DNA from 2 places in the Levilactobacillus parabrevis genome. Region 2 is predicted to be linked to the other one. Evidence: riboswitches for the same ligand, from Rfam matches in the RefSeq annotation. Region 2 holds a riboswitch; the other holds the start of a gene.

Region 1 (3,398 bases), 360 kb from region 2:
TTGCACCGTGGTCAGGATGGTCATGACCGTTTGAATTGAGGCGTAATCCAGTCCCTTTAAAGGTTCATCGAGCAACAGGACTTCTGGTGTCATCATGAGCATGCACAGGAGCTGAAGCTTTTTCTGTTGACCGCTACTCAGGGAATAGAGCACCTGATCGTCACGGCCATCGAGGTTGAGGTCGCGTAGAAGGGCTTGAACCCGCGTTGACGTGAAGTAAGTGCTATTGCCATATTTTTGCGAGAGTGCCAGTTCCTCAGCAACGGTGACGTTGAGAAATTGTGCGGTAGCCGACTGGAACATCAAGCCGACTTGTCGGGCGTAGTGGCGTTTTCGGAGCTTTTTAATATCGGTGTCGCGGTAGGCGATGTGGCCTTGGTAGTGACCCAAACGAACGAGCGCCTTGAACAGTGTGGATTTTCCACTGCCGTTGGGACCGGTAATCAGAGTCGTTCGGTGCGCGTAAAAGCGTAGATCTTGTGGTGTCAGAAGCTGCCGGTCGCCGTGGGCCAGACCTAGTTGGGTGCCGTGAAGGCAGGTTATGAGCTGCTCGGTCGGCAACTGCACGTGTGACAGACGCAGGCGCTGTGGTGTAAAGGCCGCAAACCGTTGCTGCGTCTCGGCTGTGGAGAGCAAGTTGAGTTGACCATCCGCCAACACAGCGAGGTGGTCGACCCACTGCTGATAGCCACTGAGGTCGTGATCGGCCAGAACAATTGTCTTGCCCCGGTCGGTACATAGCGCCACCAGTTTCTCCAACAGGGTTAAGCGAGTCGGTGGATCGATGCTAGCAAACGGCTCGTCTAAAAGGATGACATCGCTGTTCATGGCAACGATGATGGCCAAAGCCACCTTCTGTTGCTCACCACCAGAGAGCTGCATGAGCTTACGAAATTTCAAATCTGAAATACCCACGAAGGACAGAGCGGCATCACTACGCTGCGCAATCTGTCCGGCAGGCACCTGTTGATTCTCTAAGGCGAAGCGCAGTTCGTTTTGGACGGTATCCATAGTGAACTGCGTGCTGGGTTCTTGGAAGAGCATGGCCACGGTGGCGGCGCGCTGGGTTGGGGCGACGCTACTGAGTGGATGGCCATCAAACGTAATCGTATCACCGGCGTTAGGGAGCAGTCCGGCAATCAACTTGAGTAGTGTCGACTTGCCGCCGCCGGATACGCCGGTCAGTAGTGAAAATTTGCCAGCAGGAAAGGTGCCAGAAAGGTGATTCAGCACCGGCTGGTCTTGCTTCGGATAGGTGTAAGTGAGTGATTGTACCGTGACGGTAGCCAAATAAATTCCCCCAATACTGCTTGAAAGACTTGGAAATATGTTGCTTGATAACGTGTGAATGATTGCTTGTAGTTGTCAGAAGCTCAGTTCAGCCTGATTCAGACTAAAATTTTCGTTGCGTGAGTGTACGTCTATGGTAAGCGTTGCGATTTTGATTAAAGTGTATAACGGGTTAAGTGATCGGTGAAGGGTTACCTTTTTGCTGAGTTCACGTTGTGTGAGCCGCAGGAGTGGTGAAAATGGACTCAGCTGTGGGAAGTCTCTTAGCGGCGTATGCCGGTTAGAGACTTGGTGGGATTGAGACGTGTTTTTTCGGCTCAATCCCAAGCCTAAAGACCGCTTTGTGGCTTTAGGCGTCCACCCTCAGCGTTCCGGTCCATTTTCACCGCTCTGGAGGCGCTGTAAGGCGACCAGTGAAGTTAGTCCTTCAAAACGTGGGCGCGGACTAGGAGATTGTTGATCAGCTTGGTCAGCACGCCACCGAAGACGAAGACGGACAGCAACCGCACAACGAACAACAGTAACAGGAATGGTAAGTGGTAAGCCGTGTACCCGTTACGAATCAGGTCCCATGCGAAGGTGACGATGGTCGTGGTGAGCGTACTCATAGCCAGTGTGAACCAGCCGTAACGCTTGTAGCCGGTAAAAATGAAACCGAGTTCGGAACCGAAACCTTGGAGGACACCTGAAATCAAGGTGCTGGCTCCCCAGATACCACCGAGAAACATTTCTACCACGGCACCCAGCAATTCACCCAAGGTTGCCGCGCCGGGAATCCGAATCACGAAACCGGCGAGGGGCCCCGCCATAACCCAGATGCCTAACAACAGTTCATTTGCTAGCGGTTGTAACCCGAATGGCGCTAAAGCAGCCGCCAAGATTGTGTAAACCGGACCGATTGCCCAAAAAATAACTCCCATAAAAATTGCAATAATCGTTACCAAAATAATATCTCTAATATGCCAACGTTTCATAAACATCCGCCTCCTAAAATTTTGACGCTGAGGGGCCACCAATGCTAAAAAAATCCCCACTAATGCACTTAGTGGGGTCATTGATAGCTATTGATTACGCGTTCCCTTCGCTGGTATTAACCAGAGCAGGTTCAATGGGTTTGATCTCAGCCGCGATGGCACCCCAGTCGTATTTGATTAATCTTAGCTTAACGAGTTTACCTGGGAATTGCAACCGCAGCCGTGAAAAATCGTTTCTATGCTATGAGCTGTTCAGCGGCAAAATTATTTTTACAACTACGTTACAGTCGCATCAGTGACCCCCAGAACGCTTCCAGTTGCTGAGGAAGAGTGCTATTCTAATCGTTAGTTGTCTTAATTATTGTTGGATAGGAAGGGTTCGAGTTATGCGTAAAGTACATATGAAACGCGGTCTTATCGCGTTTGCCGTGGCCATTACGGTGGGCGGCGTAGTCAGTCCAGTTGTGCCAGTGAACGCCGCCACTGGATATAAGACGGTCAGCACCAAATCAATCAAGAAAACGGCTTATCACAAGAAGAGTGCCAAAGGCGCCATCTTTAACAAGCGGCACACCCGTAAGGTTATTAACCTAACTGCACACCCCCACACGACGTGGTATGCGACAAAGCAAGCGACGTTGAAGCACGGGAAGACCAAGGGAATTTACTTCTACGTCAGGAATAGCAAGAGCAGCGTTAAGGGCTGGATCTGGCACGGGTACCTGAAGAAAGGGAAAGCACCGTTTACTTTGACTAAAGCCAGAGCGGCCGTTGCCATGGACGCGAAGACGGGGAAGGTCGTTTGGGCCAAGCACGCCAACACGGCGCGACCAATTGCGTCCGTTTCTAAATTGATGACATTGTATCTGACGTTGAAGAAGATCGATGGCAAGTCGCGTAACTGGAATCATAAAATCAAGATTACCAGTCGCGGTCTGGTCTCGATGAGTCGTAGTGCAGCGTATGGTGGTTTCCACTTTAAGCTGAACCATAAGTACACGGTCCGCCAGCTCTACTACGCAGCCTTTCTGGATTCGTCTAACAACTCAGCAATTGCACTGGGCCAGTGGGTCGGTGGCAGTAACGGTAAGTTCATTCGGAAAATGAATGCGCAGGCTAAGGCCTGGAAGATGG
Region 2 (3,398 bases):
TTACATCGAAACGGCGTCACGGTTTACGCTGGCGCGCGGCGAGTTGGTCGGATGAACGATCTCGATGATCTGGGAATCACGACTTTGGCGCTGGACATTACCGATCCAGCCAGCGTGGAAAGCGTGGTCGACCGAATTGTCAGTGAGACGGGTCGGGTGGATATCCTGGTCAACAACGCCGGTTATGGTTTGATGGGGGCGGTCGAGGACGTTCCCCTGGAACAGGCCCAAGACCAGTTCAACGTGAACCTCTTTGGGGCGGCCCGGCTGATTCAGTCGGTCTTGCCCATGATGCGCCAGCAACACGCCGGTCGGATCATCAACATCACCTCAGTCGATGGCAAGGTGGCTCAGCCCTTTGGTGCGTGGTACGTCGCGTCGAAATTTGCACTGGAAGGTCTGTCGGATGCGTTGCGCATGGAACTGCAACCTCAGGGAATTCACGTGGCAGTGATCGAACCGGGCGCCATCCAATCGGAATGGGCGGACATTGCGGCCGACCATTTACAGGCGCTGTCGGCGAACGGTCCCTACGAAAAGGATGCCAGTCGCGCGGCGGCCATTTTAAAGGCTGTCAAAAAGTTCTCCAGCAAGCCCAAGGTTATTGCCCGGTTGGTGGACAAGGCAGCACTGTCTCGGCGGCCTAAGACCCGCTATTCGGCGGGTGCAGGGAGCCAAATTTTGTGGGCACAGCGGTTCTTGTCTGATAAGACGATTGACCGTCTGTGGCAGGTCATTGGTAAAGCGGCTGAACAGATTACCCGCTAATGCGAGAATCGTTGACGTGGCGGTAAAACCTGTTATGCTTAAATTAACCAGTACACTAGGGGTGTCCACGACGGGCTGAGATGCGGCGAACACCGCAATCCCTTGGAACCTGTCAAGCTCAAACTTGCGAAGGGAATGTGTCGTGGCACGGTAACGGGTCGCCGGTTCACTAACTTTGTGAGCCAGCGGCCCGTTTTAATTTGGGCTGAAGTAGTGGTCGAATAGGTTGCCGGGGCAACGAGAACGTTGGGAACACGACTTAGTGGGGGTAGTATCGCGGTGGTCGGAGCCAAGTGGCGAGATACCGTGAAAATGTTGATAAAGAGTAAGTGTAAAGCGTCGGTTGTAGTGAAAGCGATGTGTTCGCTAAAAGTGAGTGTAGCCGGAGACAGGCAGGGATGTAGCCGGCCGTGACGATGGCCTTAGCTGGTGGTCTTTGCCAGGTTAGGCCATGGGACGAGCTTGGAGCCGGCTGAATTTTGGCGGCTTCAAGTCGAGGTCCAAGACCGCTCTGTGGCTTGGACCGGTCCCCACAGCAGGCGGAATCCTTGCCTGTCGTAGGCGAAACGCGTGACTTTTTGCGAACGTGTCAGGTATTCCTAAGGGGGAAGAAAAATGAAAGTAGACTTGTTAGACACCTTGCGCCACCAGAACCCAATCGTCTTCAACATCTCCAACTTCGTCACGGTCCAGGATGTGGCCAACGGGCTCAACGCGTTGGGCGCGTCACCCATCATGTCTGAGGAGGTCGCGGAGGCTGGCGAAATGGTCGGCTTATCCAGTGCCGTGTGCCTTAACCTAGGGGCATTTACCCAGACGCAGGTCGAGCAGATCCGCAAGGTCGGCGAGGTTGCGAACCAGCAACACAAGCCGCTAGTGATTGATCCCGTGGCTGTGGGGGCGGTGGCTTATCGTAAGATGGTCGCCAACAATTTGTTGACCCATTTTCACCCGGACGTGATTCGTGGCAATGCCGGTGAGATTGCGGCGTTGGCCGATGTGGACTGGCAGGCGAAAGGCATCGATGCCGGTGAGGGGACCGGCGACCTGGTGGCAATTGCCCAGGCGTGTGCGCAGAAATTAAATTGTGTCGTGATCCTGTCCGGGCCGACCGATGTCATCACCGATGGCACGCGGGTCGTCAAGGTGCTGAACGGCACGCCATTGTTCCAGGTCCACGTTGGGTCTGGTGATATGTTATCAAGTATCGTGGCGGCATTTTGCGCCGTTGAACCGGATTATTTTGAAGCGGCCCAGACGGCTTGTCTGGTCTTTGCGGCAATTGGTGAACGGGTGGCTCAGGCCACGCCGAACCTCGGTGCCGGCAGCTTCAGCGTCCAATTAATGGACGGGCTACAATTGACCACGACTGCTCAGATCAACGCAATCGCGGCCTATCAGTAAAGAAGGGATGAGTAAGGATGGCAAATGAATTTCCACAAACGTTAACGATCGCGGGGACTGACAGCGGCGGCGGTGCCGGTGTCATGGCCGACTTGAAGACGATGCAGGAACGCAACGTCTTTGGGACGGCAGTAGTTGTCGCGGTGACCGCGCAGAATACGTTGGGCGTTCAGGACTTCATGGCCTTACCACAGAAATTGGTCGATGAACAATTTGCGTCATTAGCAGCTGATTTGAAGATTCGGGCCTGCAAGACGGGAATGCTAGCGGATGCGGAACACGTCCATGGTGTGGTAGAGAATTTGAAGAAATATGATTTTGGGCCACTCACGGTTGATCCGGTGATGATTGCCAAGGGCGGAGCTGCATTGTTAGCGGACGATGCTGTGGCAACGGTGCGGGATGAATTAGTGCCGTTGGCCGACGTCTTGACGCCGAATTTGCCCGAAGCCGAACGATTGACAAATATCAAGATTGCCGATGAAAAAGCCATGGAGTCGGCGGCAGTTGTCTTACAGGACTTGGGTGCCAAGAACGTGATCATCAAGGGTGGCCATGAGGCTACGCCGGATAAGGCTAGCGATTTTGTCTTGTTGGCGGATGGCCGGTCATTCTGGCTGTCGGCACCGCGCGTTGATACCGTGCGGACCCACGGCACGGGGGATACGTTATCCTCATGCATCACGGCAGAGTTGGCGAAGGGCCAGGATTTCGAGTCGGCCATTCGCATTGGTAAGGACTACGTGACGGCAGCCATTGCCAATCCCATTGCAGTTGGAAACGGCCACGGCCCATTGAATCATTGGGCTTACGGCCAGGGAGGTGCGCACTAATGTCAGTAACTTTTGAGCCCGGTCTATTACGGGCATACTTTGTGGCGGGGAGCCAAGACGTTCCCGGTCAAGACTTACGAGATGTGTTAGCGACCATGTTAAAGGCCGGCATCACGGCGTTTCAATTTAGAGATAAGGGTGCTAGCCAGTTGACGCCGGAACAGCGCGTGGCGTTAGGTAGCGATTTGCGCGACCAATGTCACGAAGCCAGTGTGCCGTTTATCGTGGATGACGACGTGGACTTGGCGTTGTTACTGCAGGCTGATGGGATTCACGTCGGTCAGAGCGATGAAAAGATCACGAAGGTCCTCAACGCGGTAGCTGACCGCGATATGTTCGTGGGTTTGTCCTGCAATACGGCGGAACAGGTGGCTAAGGCGAACCAAATCAAGG

Evidence for each region. Region 2 has a riboswitch for thiamine pyrophosphate ahead of thiM (hydroxyethylthiazole kinase). Riboswitches for the same ligand answer to the same signal wherever they lie in the genome.
Region 1: it holds a riboswitch for thiamine pyrophosphate, as region 2 does, so the genes downstream of both, ACEPSU_RS03870 (ECF transporter S component) here and thiM (hydroxyethylthiazole kinase) in region 2, are expected to answer to the same signal.

The regions. Positions count from the first base shown of each region.
Region 1 is NZ_CP168688.1:791,763-795,160, forward strand. Features, by position in the region: gene ACEPSU_RS03865 (ABC transporter ATP-binding protein) at 1-1,290, opposite strand, end outside; gene ACEPSU_RS03870 (ECF transporter S component) at 1,710-2,264, opposite strand; TPP riboswitch at 2,349-2,440, opposite strand; gene ACEPSU_RS03875 (D-alanyl-D-alanine carboxypeptidase family protein) at 2,651-3,398, shown strand, end outside.
Region 2 is NZ_CP168688.1:433,109-436,506, forward strand. Features, by position in the region: gene ACEPSU_RS02125 (oxidoreductase) at 1-768, shown strand, start outside; TPP riboswitch at 816-921, shown strand; gene thiM (hydroxyethylthiazole kinase) at 1,384-2,172, shown strand; gene thiD (bifunctional hydroxymethylpyrimidine kinase/phosphomethylpyrimidine kinase) at 2,190-3,005, shown strand; gene thiE (thiamine phosphate synthase) at 3,005-3,398, shown strand, end outside.